DNA from 2 places in the Sinomonas sp. B1-1 genome. Region 2 is predicted to be linked to the other one. Evidence: predicted binding sites of a transcription regulator. Region 2 holds the regulator's gene; the other holds the start of a gene.
The links. Region 2 encodes LexA, which represses DNA repair genes until DNA is damaged. Its sites were predicted from a motif close to TCGAACANNTGTTCGA; they were not measured.
Positions count from the first base shown of each region.

Region 1: uvrA (excinuclease ABC subunit UvrA) is a predicted target of LexA. The motif match lies at 6,007-6,022, and genes of this name have one in related genera.

Region 1 is NZ_JBCHVF010000001.1:240,890-249,052, forward strand. Features, by position in the region: gene ACQ5BE_RS01120 (alpha/beta fold hydrolase) at 1-608, opposite strand, end outside; gene ACQ5BE_RS01125 (N-acetyltransferase family protein) at 605-1,111, opposite strand; gene ACQ5BE_RS01130 (DEAD/DEAH box helicase) at 1,121-3,691, opposite strand; gene ACQ5BE_RS01135 (trans-aconitate 2-methyltransferase) at 3,754-4,554, shown strand; gene ACQ5BE_RS01140 (hypothetical protein) at 4,572-4,892, opposite strand; gene ACQ5BE_RS01145 (MBL fold metallo-hydrolase) at 4,882-5,544, opposite strand; gene ACQ5BE_RS01150 (GntR family transcriptional regulator) at 5,588-5,968, shown strand; gene uvrA (excinuclease ABC subunit UvrA) at 6,088-8,163, shown strand, end outside.
Region 2 is NZ_JBCHVF010000002.1:50,458-58,620, reverse strand. Features, by position in the region: gene ACQ5BE_RS04940 (DUF488 family protein) at 1-460, opposite strand, end outside; gene ACQ5BE_RS04935 (VOC family protein) at 476-817, opposite strand; gene ACQ5BE_RS04930 (class I SAM-dependent methyltransferase) at 878-1,489, opposite strand; gene hflX (GTPase HflX) at 1,792-3,426, shown strand; gene ACQ5BE_RS04920 (ATP-dependent DNA helicase) at 3,419-5,476, shown strand; gene lexA (transcriptional repressor LexA) at 5,502-6,209, opposite strand; gene ACQ5BE_RS04910 (LysM peptidoglycan-binding domain-containing protein) at 6,543-6,986, shown strand; gene ACQ5BE_RS04905 (histidinol-phosphate transaminase) at 7,097-8,163, shown strand, end outside.

The DNA of each region.
Region 1 (8,163 bases), on a different contig from region 2:
CGGTAGACCCGGTCCGCCGGGCCCTCCAAGGGTGCGAGGCCGCCCGTGATGAGCGCCCGCCGCACCCCCTCGGGCGCGAGCGAGAGGTACGTGAGAGTGCAGAACCCGCCGTAGCTCTGCCCGAACACCGTCCATGGGCCAGAGCCGAGGGCGCGCCGGATGGACTCGCAGTCGAACACGATCGAGTCGGCGCGGAAGTGCCCGAGGTACGCCGCCTGCTCTGCGGGGCCGCCCCGCAGCGGAAGCGAGACCCGGTCGGCCGCTGCCGACAGGCCGGTTCCGCGCTGGTCGAGCATGAGGATGCGGAAGTCCTTCGCCGCCGCCTTCATCCACCCGCCGAGGCTCGTCACGCGGTTCCCGCGGCCGCCCGGGCCGCCCTGCAGGAACACAAGCCAGGGGAGCTGCTCGACGGCAGCCGCCGGGTGGGCCGCCGAGGCGTACTCGCGCGCGAAGACCTCGATCCGCTCTCCGTCGGGCCGCCCGTGGGCAAGCGGAACCTGGAACACGTGCTCGACCGTCCGCAGCCCGCGGAACTCGTGCTGGCCTACCACGTGGTGGCCCGCGGCGGCGCCCGGACGCGGACGGCCGGGGGCCGGCGTCGTGCTCACGACGCCGTGCCGAAGGCCGCGAGCGCTTCGCCCGTGAGACGGAAGGTGTCCCACTCCTCCATCGGGCGGGCGCCGAGGCTCCGGTAGAAGCCGATGGACGGCTTGTTCCACTTCAGCACCGCCCATTCGACGCGCGCGTACCCGCGCTCGACAGCGATGCGCGCAAGCTCGGCGAGGAGCGCCTTGCCGTACCCCCGGCCCCGGGCGGCAGGACGGACATAGAGGTCCTCGAGGTAGATCCCGTGGGTGCCCTCCCACGTCGAGTAGTTCAGGAACCAGAGCGCGAAGCCCATCACGGCGGGGGAGCCTGCATCGGAGTCTTCGACGACGTGCGCGAAGACCGCCGGGCGGTCGCCGAACAGCGCCTCCGTGAGGTCCTCCGCGGTGTTCTTCACCGCGTCCGGCTCCCTCTCGTAGACGGCGAGCTCGTGGATGAGCTCGAGGATCGCGGGAACGTCGGCCGGCTCAGCTCGCCGCAGCACTGCGGTGGTGGAAACGCTCATGCTCCTAACCTAGCCGTCGAGCCGACCGATCTGCGTCAGCCGGATGACGGCGGTGCCGGTCGCATCGCTCTGGCCGAGGTCCACCTCGGCGGAGAAGCCCCAGTCGTGGTTCCCCGCCGGGTCGTCGAAGATCTGCCGTACGTGCCACATGCCGTGCTTCTCCTCGATGACGAGCAGCTGCGGACCGCGGGCGTCCGGGCCCGTGCCGATGTCCTCGTGCTCGTCGAAGTACGCGTCGAGGGTCGCTTCCCACTGCTCGACGCCGAAGCCGGCCTCCCCGTCGAGCGCCGCGAGGGCCTCGGAATCCTCGTCGGCGAACAGCTCGACGCGGCGGAACAGCTCGTTGCGCACCATGACCCGGAACGCGCGGACATTGGAGGTGAGGGCCGGTGGGGGAGGGGGCGGTGCATCGTGGGTGTGCAGGTCCCTGCCGCTCGTGAGCTCCTCCCACTCGTCCAGGAGCGACGAGTCGACCTGGCGGACCAGCTCGCCGAGCCAGGCGATGAGGTCCTCGAGGTCCTCCCGCAGCGCGTCCTGCGGCACGGTCTGGCGCAGGGCCTTGAACGCGTCGGTCAGGTAGCGCAGGACGATGCCCTCGCTGCGCGCCAGCCCGTAGAACTGGACGAACTCGCCGAAGTCCATCGCCCGTTCGTACATGTCCCGGACCACCGACTTCGGCGCGAGCTCGAAGTCCCCGACCCAGGGGGCGTGGCGCCGGTACGTCTCGAACGCCGCCTCAAGGAGCTCCTTGAGCGGTTCGGGGTAGGTGACCGCGTCGAGCGCGTTCATGCGCTCGGTGTACTCCATGCCCTCGGCCTTCATGGCCGCGACCGCCTCCGTCTTGGCCCGTTTGAGCTGCGCGGAGAGTATCTGCCGCGGCTTCTCGAGCGTGGCCTCGATGACGGACACGACGTCGAGCGCGTACGACGGAGACTCGGGGTCGAGCAGGTCGAGGGCCGCGAGCGCGAACGGCGAGAGCGGCTGGTTGAGCGCGAAGTTCTCCTGGAGGTCCACGGTGAGGCGCAGCGTGTGGCCGCTGGCCCGCTGCTCGGGAGTCAGCTCGTCCTCGGGGATCCGTTCGACGACGTCCGCGGCCAGGAGCTCGCGCAGGATCCCGAGCGCCCGCCGCATCAGGCGCAGCTGGACGGGACGCGGCTCGTGGTTCTCGGTCAGGAGCCGGTGGGCCGCGGCGAAGGGGTTCCCCGGGCGGGCCATGAGGTTCAGCAGCATGGCGTGCGTGACCGTGAAGCTCGAGGTCAGCGGCTCGGGGGCAGCCTCGACCAGCTTCTCGAAAGTGGGCCGGCCCCACGAGACGAAGCCCTCGGGCGGCTTCTTCTTCACGACCTGCCGCAGCTTGCGCTGGTCCTCGCCGAACTTCGCGCGGGCCTTCTCCATCGCGCGGTTGTTCTCGACGACGTGCTCGGGCGCCTGCACGACGACGGTCCCGGCCGTGTCGTATCCTGCCCGGCCCGCGCGGCCGGCGATCTGGTGGAACTCGCGCGCGTTGAGGTGCCGCGTCCGGGTGCCGTCGAACTTGCTCAGGGCGGTCAGCAGGACCGTCCGGATCGGCACGTTGATCCCCACACCGAGGGTGTCCGTGCCGCAGATGACCTTGAGCAGCCCCGCCTGGGCGAGCTGCTCGACGAGCCTCCGGTACTTCGGCAGCATGCCCGCGTGGTGCACGCCGATGCCGTGGCGCACGAGCCGGTTGAGGGTCTTGCCGAAGCCCGCCGCGAACCGGAAGTGCCCGATCAGCTCGGCGATCCGGTCCTTCTCCTCGCGCGTGCACATGTTCACGCTCATCAGCTGCTGCGCGCGCTCGATCGCCTCGAGCTGGCTGAAGTGCACCACGTACACCGGGACCTGCTTCGTCGCGAGCAGCTCCTCGAGCGTCTCGTGGACCGGCTTCTCCTCGTAGCAGTAGTGCAGCGGGATGGGCCGCTCCGCGTGGGCGACCGTCGCCGTCGTGCGCCCCGTGCGCTCGGTGAGCTCGCGCTCGAACCGGCTCACGTCGCCGAGCGTCGCGCTCATCAGGAGGAACTGCGCCTGCGGCAGTTCCAGGAGCGGCACCTGCCAGGCCCAGCCCCGCTGGGGGTCGGAGTAGAAGTGGAACTCGTCCATGACGACCGGCCCGAGTTCTGCCTCGGAGCCCTCGCGGAGGGCGTGGTTCGCGAGGATCTCCGCGGTGCAGCAGATGATGGGGGCGTCCGGGTTGACGGACGAGTCTCCGGTGACCATGCCGACGTTCTCCGCGCCGAAGATGTCGCACAGGGCGAAGAACTTCTCCGAGACGAGCGCCTTGATGGGCGCGGTGTAGTAGCTGCGCTGCCCGGTGGCGAGCCCGTGGAAGTGCGCCGCGATCGCCACGAGCGACTTGCCGGACCCCGTGGGGGTCGCGAGGATCACGTTCGAGCCGGACACGATCTCGAGCACCGCCTCGTCCTGGGCGGGGTAGAGGGTCAGGCCCCGTCCCTCGGCCCACCGGACGAAGGCCTCGTAGACCGCGTCGGGCAGGGAGTCGTCGCGGCCGGCGCGGTCGGCGGACGGGGAGGGCGCGGGGAGGAGGGCATCGAGTCGCATGGCGCCTCCAGACTATCCGCAGTGGGCTATCCCCACCGGCGGGTCCGGATTAGCGTTGTCCCATGAGCTCTCCCACCTGGGATCCGGCACTGTACACCGCGTTCGGCGACTACCGGTCGCGGCCGTTCTACGACCTGACTGCGCGCGTCGCCGCCGAGGCTCCCCGCCGCGTCGTCGACCTCGGCTGCGGTCCCGGCGAGCTCACCGCGTCCCTCACGCAGCGGTGGCCGGACGCCCTCATCGAGGGCCTCGACAGCTCCGAGGAGATGCTCGACGCCGCGCGCTCGCGGTTCGCGGGACGCGACCGCCTCACGTTCACCCATGGGGACATCCTGCACTGGGAGCCCGAGGGCGACGTCGACGTGGTCCTCTCGAACGCGGCGCTCCAGTGGGTGCCCGGTCACCTCGGGCTCATGGGGCGGTGGCTCGACCAGCTCGTCCCCGGCGCCTGGCTGGGGGTGCAGGTCCCCGGGAACTTCCAGGCCCCGTCGCACACGCTCATGCGCGAACTGGCCGAGTCCTCGCAGTGGGAGCATCGGCTGCGGGGGGTCCTCCGCCACACCGACGCGGTGGCGGAGCCCCAGGCCTACCTCGAGCTGATGCTCGAGGCCGGCTGGGAGGCGGACGTCTGGGAGACCGTCTACTACCACCAGCTTGTCGGTGAGGACGCCGTCCTGAACTGGATCCGCGGAACCGGCCTCCGGCCGGTGCTGGACGTGCTCTCGCCCGAGGAAGGCGCCCAGTTCGAGGAGCAGTACGACCAGCTGCTCCTCGACGCCTACCCCTCGGTGGAACGGGACGGCCTCCTCACGACCCTCTACCCGTTCCGCCGCATCTTCTGCGTGGGTCGCAAGCCGTCGTAGGCGAGCGGGCGGCCGCGTCAGCGCGCGAGGCCCAGGAGCCTCGCGCCGTTCTCCCAGAGGACCTGCCGCATCCAGCCGTCCCCGAGCCCGAGGCGCGCGAGGGCCTCGATCTGGTGGGCGTACGGGTACGGGATGTTGGGGATCGGCCACGGCCACCCGTAGCGCGCTTCCGCGTCGTCGAAGTACTCCCAGACCTTCTCGAGCATCCTCGGGGGGAGGAAGTGCACGTGGATGTCCGCGAGCCCGGGAAGGCCCAGCCGCTCGAGGTAGGCCGGGATCTCGTGGTCGGCGCGGGGCCCGGGCGTGGTGGTGCCCGCGCCGGTGGGACTACCAGCCACGGTCGCGCCACTCGGCCAGGTGCGGCCGCTCGGCGCCGAGGGTCGTGGGCCTGCCATGGCCCGGGTGCACCTCCGCGTCGTCGGGGTACGCGTCGAACAGCCGTTGGACGACGTCCGCGTACAGCAGCGAGAAGCGGTCGGCGTCGTTCTGGGTGTTGCCGACCCCGCCGGGGAAGAGGGAATCGCCGGAGAAGATCACCGGCGGCGCGTCCTTGGGCTCGAGGACGTAGGCGATGGACCCGGGGGTGTGGCCCCGAAGATGCACGGCCGTCAGCGTGAACCCCCAGTCCGCTCCGGCCTCCGGGAGGACGTCCCCGTGGTCGAGCACCACGTCGACGCCGACCGGGATTCCCGAGACGTCCTGGCGGCCGGCGGCCACCGGGGCGTGCGTGGCGGCGACGAGGCCCTCCAGGGCGCGGACATGGTCCCAGTGCTGGTGGGTCGTCGCGATGAGCGCGAGCCTCGCCGGGCCTCTCGCGTCGGCAGCACCCTCGGCGAGGAGGGCCTGGATGGCGGGAAGGTCGTCCGCCGCGTCGATGAGGACCTGCTCGCCGGACTGTCTGGCCGTGATCAGGTAGACATTGTTGTCCATCGAGCTCACGGCGATCCGCCGCACCGTGACGTCGTCGAGGTCATGCAGGAGGCTGCTCATGGCGCCAGTCTAGGTTGGCCTCGGGCGCAGGTACTCTGGGCGTGTGGCGGAGAACGACTTCCCGGGACGCTGGCGCCCGAATCCCGAGCTGGCCGTGCCGCTCTTCGAGCAGCTGCGGCGCCGCATCCTCGATCTCGTCGACGAGGGCGCGCTCGCCGTCGGCGCGAAGCTGCCCTCCGTCCGCGCGCTCGCCGGGGAGCTCGACGTCGCCCCGCACACCGTCGCGCGCGCCTACCGCGAGCTCGAGGAGGCAGGGGTCCTCGCGACGGCGGGCCGTGCGGGCACCACGGTCGCCCCGAGGGCGCGACGGGACGAGGACCTGGCGGCCGCAGCAGCGGTCTTCGCCGGGGTGGCGGCCTCGCAGGGCGCGTCCTTCGAGGAGGCCGTCGCGCTGCTGCGGGCCGCCTTCCGGCGCGCGATGTGATGCGACGTGGCTCACCGCGGGCCGCGACCATTCTCACTTCGAAGACATTTTCGAATGCGAGCTGCGTCGACTAGCATGGACAGGTGCAGAGTCTCTCCACCCTGAACGATTCCTCGCCCCTGCCGTCGTCGGCCGCGGAGATCCCCGACGCCTTCCGGCAGCCCACGCACGGCCCCGACCAGTCGCGCCTCGTGGTCAAGGGCGCGCGCGAGCACAACCTTCGCAACGTGAGCCTCGACCTCCCGCGCGACGCCATGATCGTCTTCACGGGGCTCTCCGGTTCGGGCAAGTCGTCGCTCGCCTTCGACACGATCTTCGCCGAGGGCCAGCGCCGCTACGTCGAGTCCCTGTCCGCGTACGCGCGCCAGTTCCTCGGCCAGGTGGACAAGCCGGACGTGGACTTCATCGAGGGGCTCTCGCCCGCCGTCTCGATCGACCAGAAGTCGACGAGCAAGAACCCGCGCTCGACCGTCGGGACGATCACCGAGATCTACGACTACATGCGCCTCCTGTGGGCGCGCATCGGCCGGCCGCACTGTCCCGTCTGCCACGAGCCGGTCACGCGCCAGACCCCGCAGCAGATCGTCGACCAGCTGCTCGAGATGCCGGACGGCACCCGCTTCCAGCTGCTCGCGCCGGTCGTGCGCGGGCGCAAGGGCGAATTCGTGGACCTGTTCAAGGAGCTCGCGGCGAAGGGCTACTCCCGTGCGCGCGTGGACGGCGACCTCATCCAGCTCGCGGAGCCGCCCAAGCTCGGCAAGCAGTTCAAGCACACCATCGAGGTCGTCGTCGACCGCCTGGTGGTGAAGGAGGGCATCCGCCAGCGGCTCGCCGACTCGGTCGAGACCGCGCTGGGCCTCGCCGAGGGACGCGTGCTCGCCGACTTCGTCGACCTCGCAGCGGACGACGACGCGCGCGTCCGTGCGTTCTCGGAGAACCTGGCGTGCCCCAACGAGCACCCCCTCGCGATCGACGAGATCGAGCCGAGGTCGTTCTCGTTCAACAACCCCTTCGGCGCGTGCCCGGCCTGCACCGGCATCGGCACGAAGCTGGAAGTCGACGAGGAACTCGTCGTCCCGGACGCTGCCCTCAGCCTCTCCGAGGGCGCGATTGCCCCGTGGTCCCTCGGCACGGCCACCCAGGAATACTGGACCCGGCTCCTCCAGGGGCTCTCCGACGAGCTGGGCTTCTCCATGACCACACCGTGGCACAGCCTGCCGCAGTATGCGCGGGATGCTGTCCTGTACGGCAAGGACCACAAGGTCGTGGTCCAGTACCGCAACCGGTTCGGCCGCGAGCGCAAGTACAGCACCGGCTTCGAGGGCGCTGTGCAGTACATCCAGCGCAAGCACCTCGAGACAGAGTCGGACTCCGCGCGTGACCGCTACGAGGAGTACATGCGCGAGATCCCCTGCCCGGAGTGCGGTGGGGCCAGGCTCAACCCGGCGTCCCTCTCGGTGCTCGTGGGGGGACGCTCCATCGCGGATGCATGCCGCCTGCCGCTGCGCGACACGCGCGAGTTCCTCAGCACGCTGGACCTGACGCGCCGGGAGGAGCAGATCGCCGCGCAGGTCCTGAAGGAGATCGACGCCCGCCTCAGGTTCCTCCTCGACGTGGGCCTCGAGTACCTGAACCTCGAACGCGCGGCGGGAACGCTCTCGGGCGGCGAGGCGCAGCGCATCCGCCTCGCCACGCAGATCGGCTCCGGGCTCGTGGGAGTGCTGTACGTCCTCGACGAGCCGAGCATCGGGCTCCACCAGCGCGACAACCGGCGCCTCATCGAGACGCTCACGCGGCTGCGCGATCTGGGGAACACCCTGATCGTCGTCGAGCACGACGAGGACACGATCCACGAGGCCGACTGGATCGTGGACATCGGCCCGGGCGCGGGCGAGCACGGAGGCGAGGTGGTCCATTCGGGGACCCTTGCGGAGCTCAAGGAGAACCGAGCCTCCCTCACCGGCGACTACCTCGCCGGCCGGCGCTCCATCCCCATCCCGGCGAAGCGCCGGCCGATCGACCGCAAGCGGCAGCTGAAGGTCGTGGGAGCGCGCGAGCACAACCTCCAGGGCGTCGACATCGCGTTCCCGCTCGGTGTCCTCACCGCGGTCACCGGTGTCTCCGGCTCGGGGAAGTCGACCCTGGTCAACGACATCCTGTACAAGGTGCTGGCGAACCGCCTGAACGGCGCGAAG
Region 2 (8,163 bases):
CCTGTGCCGCCGAGGTGGCGGAGATGAGGTGCGTGACCTCGATCCCGGCGACGATCAGGGCGTCCGTGATGAGCCTCCGGTGGCACCGCCAGGGCACCGCCTCGCTGCACATGATGGCCGGGACGGCCTCCTGCGCCAGTTCCGCCAGCTCCGCGAGCCCGGCGGCGAACTGCGGCGTCGCCATGTAGTCGGCGTAGTCGCGGAAGCCCTTCACACGCCACCCGCCGTTCGGGCTCGGGACGCCGGCGGGGGTGTGCCGCCGCCCGCCGAGCGCACGGATCCACCGGTACTCGAGACCGGGCGGGAGGGCCTCGACGATCGCGTCCTGATTCCACTGCGGATGCTTGCGCGACGCCGGGAACGAGCGCACGTCGACCAGGTGCGTGATCCCGTGGGGGCGCAGCAGGGAGAGCAGCTCGTCGAACTCGCGCGTCGAATGGCCGACCGTGAAGACCCTCACCGGTACCCGGCGGGTTCAGCCCTGGACGAGGCCGATGAGGTTCCCGTCGCCGTCCTTGAGCACCGCGACGAGGGCGCCGCCGCCCACGTCCTTCGGGCTGTCGAGCACCTCGGCGCCGGCGGCCGTGAGGGTGGCCACCTCGGCCGCGATGTCCGAAGTCTTCCAGAACGCGATCGGGCCGGCGTGGCCGTGCGCGTGGCCGTTGGGGTCGAGCCCGATCTGCACGCCCTCCGCCATATAGCCGACGTAGTACGGGGAATCCGCGAACGGCTCCGCGCCGAGCAGCGCGGTGTAAAGCTTCTTCGCCGCGTCGAGGTCTGTCACGGGGATCGCGATGTTGTTGAGCTCCTTGGCCATGGCCGCGCCTTCCTCCCGGGTTGCGGTGCACTGCGTCACAACCCTACGACGACGAGGCGGTCAGCGCATGCGCGTGACCCGCAGCAGCCTGAAGCCCTTCGAGGTCGCCTCCCTTGCGACCTCGAACGCGTCGCCGAGCTCCTCCGCGAGCCAGCGCTGGAGGGAGTCGGCGCCGAGGTTCTTCTGGACGACGAGCCAGGCGTCGCCGCCGACCGCGAGGCGGGGGAGCCAGGTCAGAAGGAGCTCGTGGAGGGCCTGCTTGCCGATCCGGATCGGCGGGTTGGACCAGATCGTGGCGAAGCGGAGCTCGGGGTCCACCTCGCCGGGCAGCCCAGCCACCACATTGGACAGGCCCAGAGCGCTCGCGTTGTCCCGCGTGAGCGCGACGCTGCGGGTGTTCACGTCGACGGCGTGGACCGTGGCCTCCGGCGAACGCAGCGCCATCGTGAGGGCGATCGGCCCCCATCCGCACCCGATGTCAAGCAGGTGGCCCTGCCCGGCCGGGTCGGGGGCCTCGCCCAGGAGTACCGCCGTGCCCTTGTCGATGCCGTCGGGGCTGAAGATCCCGGACGAGGTCGTGAGCTTCACCGGGCGCCCGTCGAGCACGACGTCGAGCGGCTTGCGCGCATCGGGGACGTCGGGCTCGGCATTGAAGTAGTGGGCAGGCTCCATAGCCCTCCAGCCTAGTGCCCGGGCGCGAGGAGGCGCGTGCGCGTCCGGTATACTGGAGGGCATGTTCCTGTTCAAGTGATGCCTCCGCCGCGCGCAGCCAGTGTCAGATGACACGCTCAGGCGCGCCCGCGGACGCAGCGAGCCGAGCCGATGTGCCCTTCCGGCCGGACCGAACAGACATTCCCAGGAGAATCCTCGTGACACCCGAGCACCCCGCGGGGTCTTTTCCACAGACCCCTCCCTCTGACACTGCCGGCGACCGGAGCCAGCACTATTCTGGAATTGCATCTTCGAAGGAGACCATGACCGACAATCAGCCGAATCAGCCCTCTGACCGCGGCGCCGGCGCGGCCCCGCAGGACCTGAGCCCAGCCGACATCCAGGCCGTCATCGACCGGATCCTCGCGAAGGAGGAGGCAGCCGCAGCGAAGGGTGCCCGACGGGACGGGAGCGCTGACGGCCGTGCCGAGGGCGCAGGCGAGGGTGAGACGCGGACCCGCCGGGGGCTCGGCGACCGCAAGGCGCTGGCGCTCTCGGACCTCCAGTCCGAGCACGGCGACTACGACGGCGAGCAGCAGGACCTCGAGGAGCGCCGCGCGCTCCGCCGCGTTGCCGGCCTGTCGACCGAACTCGAGGACGTCACCGAGGTTGAGTACCGGCAGCTGCGCCTCGAGCGTGTCGTGCTCGCGGGACTCTGGACCGAGGGGACGCTCGAGGACGCGGAGAACTCCCTGCGCGAGCTCGGCGCGCTCGCGGAGACAGCCGGGTCGGAGGTGCTCGACGGCGTCGTGCAGCGCCGGATGAAGCCCGACGCCGGGACGTTCCTCGGCTCGGGCAAGGCGCTCGAGCTGCGCGACATCGTCGCCGCGACCGGGGCGGACACCGTGGTGGTCGACTCGGAGCTCTCGCCTTCACAGCGGCGCGGACTCGAGGACATCGTCAAGGTCAAGGTCATCGACCGCACCGCCCTGATCCTGGACATCTTCGCCCAGCACGCGAAGAGCCGCGAGGGCAAGGCCCAGGTCGAGCTCGCCCAGCTCGAGTACCTCCTCCCGCGCCTGCGCGGCTGGGGCGAGTCGATGTCCCGGCAGGCCGGTGGCCGTGTCGGTGCCGCCGGCGGCGGCATCGGCTCGCGTGGCCCCGGCGAGACCAAGATCGAGCTGGACCGGCGCCGCATCCGCACCCGCATGGCCAAGCTGCGGCGGGAGATCGCCGGGATGAAGCCGGCCCGCGAGACGAAACGCGCGAACCGCAAGCGCAACGAGATTCCCTCGGTGGCGATCGCGGGCTACACCAACGCGGGCAAGTCGTCCCTGCTCAACAGGCTCACCGACGCCGGGGTGCTGGTGGAGAACGCCCTCTTCGCCACCCTTGACCCGACCGTGCGCCGGGCCGAGACGCCGGACGGGCTTCCCTACACGCTCGCGGACACCGTCGGGTTCGTGCGGTCGCTGCCGACCCAGCTGGTCGAGGCGTTCCGGTCCACGCTCGAGGAGGTGGCAGACGCCGACCTCATCCTCCACGTCGTCGATGCCTCGCACCCCGACCCCGAGGGCCAGATCGCAGCGGTCCGCCAGGTCCTCGCGGAGGTCGACGCGCGCAAGGTCCCCGAGATCATCGTCCTGAACAAGGCGGACGCCGCTGACCCGTTCGTCCTCGAACGGCTCCGGCAGCGCGAGCCGCGCCACGTCGTCGTGTCCGCCCGGACCGGCGCGGGCATCGCCGAGCTCAAGGAGGCGATCAGCGACGCCATCCCGCGTCCGAGCGTGACGCTGACCATCCTCGTCCCGTACAGCCGCGGTGACCTCCTCAACCGCCTGCACACCTCGAGCTCGGAGATCCGCTCCCTCGAGCACGTGGAGGAGGGCACCCGGGCCGAGGTCGTGGTCCGCGAGGAGCTCGCGGCGGAGCTCGCGCCCTTCGTGGTCCATGACTGAGTCGGCCGTAGCGCACGGCAGCGCGAGACGGGGCAGCGCCGGGGCCGCGGAGACGGCGCTCTCCCTCCTCGACGCGGCCGTCGCGTCGATGGGCGGCCAGCAGCGCGACGGGCAGCACGAGATGGCCCGACAGGTTGCCACTGCCATCGAGGAGCAGAAGCACCTGCTCGTGCAGGCGGGGACCGGGACGGGGAAGTCTCTGGCCTACCTGGTTCCGCTGATCGCGCACGCCCAGCACAGCGACCGGCCCGCGGTCGTCGCGACGGCGACGCTCGCGCTCCAGGCGCAGATCGTGGGGCGCGACATCCCGCGCCTGCTTGCGGCCATCACGCCCAAGCTCGACCGGCCTGTCGACGTCGCGCTCGTCAAGGGCCGGTCCAACTACCTGTGCCGGCACAAGCTCGAGGGTGGGTTCCCGACCGACGAGGCCGCGGAGGGGCAGCTGTTCAGCCTGGGCGAGGACGCCGCCGTCGGGCATCCCGGAGCCGGCCCGACGACCCAGCTCGGACGGGAGGTGGCGCGCCTGCGCCAGTGGGCCGAGGAGACGGAGACGGGGGACCGCGACGACCTCGTGCCCGGGGTCACCGACCGGGCGTGGCGGCAGGTCTCCGTCACGGCGCTCGAGTGCCTCGGGGCGCAGAAGTGCCCCTTCGCGGCCGAGTGCTTCAGCGAGCTCGCGCGGCAGCGTGGCGCCGAGGCCGACATCGTCGTGACGAACCATGCGCTCCTCGCGATCAACGCGTTCGAGGGCCTCAACGTGCTCCCGGAGTACGACGTCGTGGTGGTCGACGAGGCGCACGAGCTCGCCGACCGCGTCACGGGCGCGGTGAGCGGCCAGCTCTCGGCCCAGATGATCCAGGCCGCGGCATCGAGCGCGCGCCGCCACTGCGGGATCACTGTCGATTCCCTGCAGGCCGCCGCGACCGCCCTCGAGCTCTCGCTCACCTCTGCGCCGACGGGCCTGCTCGCGCGCGGGCTGAACGAGGAGCAGGCCCAGGATGTCGCCCTCGTGCGGGACGCGTGCCGTGTGGCGCTGTCGGACTCGAAGCCCGGGGACGGGCAGTCGGCGGACGGCGGGCGCCAGATCGCCCGGTCGCGCCTCCTCGCCGTCCTCGAGGTCTGCGAGCGGCTCCTCGAGGCGGAGGCCAACCGGGAGGTCATGTGGGTGACCCGCACGGGCGCGCCGGACCCCGTGACGGGCTACGCAGCGGCCGACGACGACGCCCCCGCCATGCTGCACATCGCACCGCTCGGCGTGGGCGGCCGGCTCCGCGAGGGGCTCTTCGACGGGCACACGGTCGTCCTGACGAGCGCGACCCTCGCGATCGGGTCGGCGTTCGAACCGACCGCGGGCGGACTGGGGCTGCTGGGCGCAGGGGCGCCCTCGTGGACGGGAGTCGACGTCGGATCACCCTTCGACTACCCCAGGCAGGGCATGCTCTATGTCGCCAAGCACCTCCCGCGACCGGGACGCGGACTCTCCCCGGAGGCGGTCGACGACCTCGAGGCACTCCTGCGGGCCTCCTCGGGCGGGGCGCTGTGCCTGTTCTCCTCCCGGCGGGCCGCCGAGGAGGCCGCAGACGAGCTGCGCCTCCGGCTCGACGTCGAGATCCTCTGCCAGGGTGAGTCATCGATGAGTGCCCTCGTGAAGCAGTTCGCCGCAGAACCCGACACCTGCCTGTTCGGGACGATGTCGCTGTGGCAGGGCGTGGATGTCCCAGGCCCTTCGTGCCGTCTGGTCGTCATCGACCGGATACCGTTCCCGCGGCCGGACGATCCGCTCACGACGGCGCGCTCCCGCGCCGTCGCCCAGGCCGGCGGGAATGGCTTCATGGCCGTCTCGGCGACACATGCGGCCGTGCGCCTCGCGCAGGGCGCAGGGCGGCTGATCCGCTCGACCGAGGACCGCGGCGTCGTGGCCGTCCTCGACTCGAGGCTTGCGACCGAGCGCTACGGGGCGTTCCTGCGCGGAGCGCTCCCGCCGCTGTGGGGGACCGCCGACCGGAACGTCGTGACCGACGCGCTCAGGCGTCTCGCCGCCGCCGGCTGAACGGGCCGCCGGCCCAACGGCGGGCTCACACCGACCGCAGGACCGAGACGACCTTGCCCATGATGGTGGCGTGGTCGCCGAGGATCGGCTCGTAGCGGGTGTTCTGCGGCAGGAGCCAGGTGTGCCCGTCGCGCTGGCGGAAGGTCTTGACCGTCGCCTCGTCGTCGAGCAGCGCGGCCACGATGTCGCCGTTCTCCGCCGCGTTCTGCCGGCGCACGACCACCCAGTCCCCGTCGCAGATGGCGGCGTCGATCATGGAGTCGCCCTTGACCTTGAGCATGAACAGCTCGCCGTAGCCCACCAGCTGCCGGGGGAGCGGCATGACGTCCTCGACCGCCTGGTCCGCAAGGATGGGGCCACCAGCGGCGATGCGCCCGACCAGCGGAACGAGCGCCGTGTCGGCAGCGCTGGCCATGTCCCCGAGCGGGACCCCGGTCGCGCCGCGCAGGGCGGCGGCCTCCTCGGCCGGAACGCTCAGTTCGCCTTCGTCCAGCGTCAGCGGCATCAGGACCTCCATGGCGCGGGGGCGCTTGGGATCGCGGCGCAGGTAGCCCAGCTTCTCGAGCTGCATCAGCTGGTGCGTGACGCTTGAGAGGCTTGCGAGGCCCACCGTGTCCCCGATCTCGCGCATGGACGGCGGGTAGCCCTTGAGCTGCACGGAGCGCTGGATCGTCTCGAGGATCCTCTTCTGGCGCGCCGTCAGTCCTTTGGCTGCTCTGGTCCGTGATGCCATGCCGTCCTGCCTCTCCACCGGGGGCGCCACGCGCTCCGGGATCCCGTCCGTCGATGCCCCGGGGCCTCCCTGCGAGAACTGTCGTACCCCCTCGGCAGGATGTCGTCATGGTCGACGGGGGCGGGCAGCTCGGCGTGGAACCCGGTGCTATCCCCACCGTAGGCCAGTCGGACAGGCCTTTCAAACATGTGTTCGACCGTGTCTGGACATGCATCGTGGACAGGTGCTAAGAAAGAGTCATCACTTCGAACGTTTCTTCGAAACACTGCGCAGAGTGCCGCCGATGTGTTCGCACTCGACCTCGTTCGGCGACTGCGCAGGGGAAGGCGCATCATGGCACTCGCGATCCTCGCCGGAAATGGGCACGGGGCTCCCCTCCCGGCCAAGCAGGAGGCACGCCGCCGGCTGAAGGTGGTCCACTGCGGCCCGGCGTCGCCGGGCAGGGACTTCCGGTCCGCGCCTGCTCAGGCCCCGCTGCGCCTGACGCGCAGGGGAAGGCTCGTCCTCGTCGTCCTGCCGGTGTTCGCTGCGGCGCTGGCGGTGCTCGTCGCGTGGTCTGCGCTCATGGCGCCGGCGAAGGCGGCCGGGGAGGCGGTCGGCCCCGGCGCTGTCGAAACGGTGACCGTGCAGCCCGGCCAGTCGCTGTGGAGCATTGCCGAGGGCCGTGTGCCCGACCAGGACCCGCGCGTGACGATCAGCCAGATCCGCCAGCTCAATGACTTGGAGAGCACCAGAGTGCTCCCCGGCGAGCAGATCGTCGTTCCGCTCGCCCGCTGAACCTCTCCGCCCGCTGAACCTCTCCGGGGCGAGCCGCATGGTGCCGTTTCCGGGGTCTTCGGCTGGCCCCCGGAATGTGGGCGCCGGTGCCGCTGGCGTAGGCTGGACCGGTGGACGACCAGCTCGAACGACTCAACAGCCTCCCCCTCCGCGACGATCTCCGCGGACAGCACCCCTACGGTGCGCCGCAGCTTGACGTCCCCATCCAGCTCAACGTCAACGAGAACACGTATGGGGTCCCCGCGGACGTGCAGGAGGCCATCGTGGAGGCCGTCCGCGCGGTGGCCGGCGGTCTCAACCGCTACCCCGACAGGGAGTTCACCGAGCTGCGCGAGGCCCTCGCCGAGTACCTCGGCCACGGGCTGTCGGCGGAGCAGCTCTGGGCCGCGAACGGCTCCAACGAGGTCCTGCAGCAGCTCCTGCAGGCCTTCGGCGGACCCGGCCGAGCGGTCCTGAGCTTCCCGCCCACGTACTCCATGTACCCCCTGCTCGCGAGCGGCACCGGGACGGCGTACCTCCGGGGCGAGCGGTCGGCAGACTTCGGCCTGAGCCCCGAGTCCGCAGCCGCCCAGGTGCGTGAGCACGCGCCGAACATCGTCATCCTCTGCTCGCCGAACAACCCGACCGGGACGGCACTCGGCCTCGACGTCGTCGAGGCCGTCTACGAGGCGGGGGAGGCGAGCCAGAGCATCGTCATCGTCGACGAGGCGTACGCCGAGTTCGCCCAGGCGGGGACGTCCACGGCGCTCACGCTCCTTCCCGGGCGTCCCCGGCTCGTCGTCACGCGGACCATGAGCAAGGCCTTCGCCCTCGCCGGTGCCCGGCTCGGCTACCTCGCGGCGGCGCCCGAGGTGATCGACGCCCTCCGCCTCGTGCGGCTTCCCTACCACCTCTCCGCCGTCACCCAGGCCACCGCGCTCGCGGCGCTCCGGCACCGCGACTCCCTGATGGCAGAGGTCGAGGCCATCAAGGGCCAGCGCGACAGGATCGTCCGCGAGCTGACCCGGCTCGGGCTCACCCCCGCCGCCTCGGACTCCAACTTCGTGTTCGTCACCGGCTTCGAGGACCCGCAGGCCGTGTGGCGCGGACTTCTCGAGGTCGGTGTGCTGGTGCGCGACGTCGGAATCCCCGGGAGCCTGCGGGTGACCGCCGGGACCGAGGCGGAGACCACCGCGTT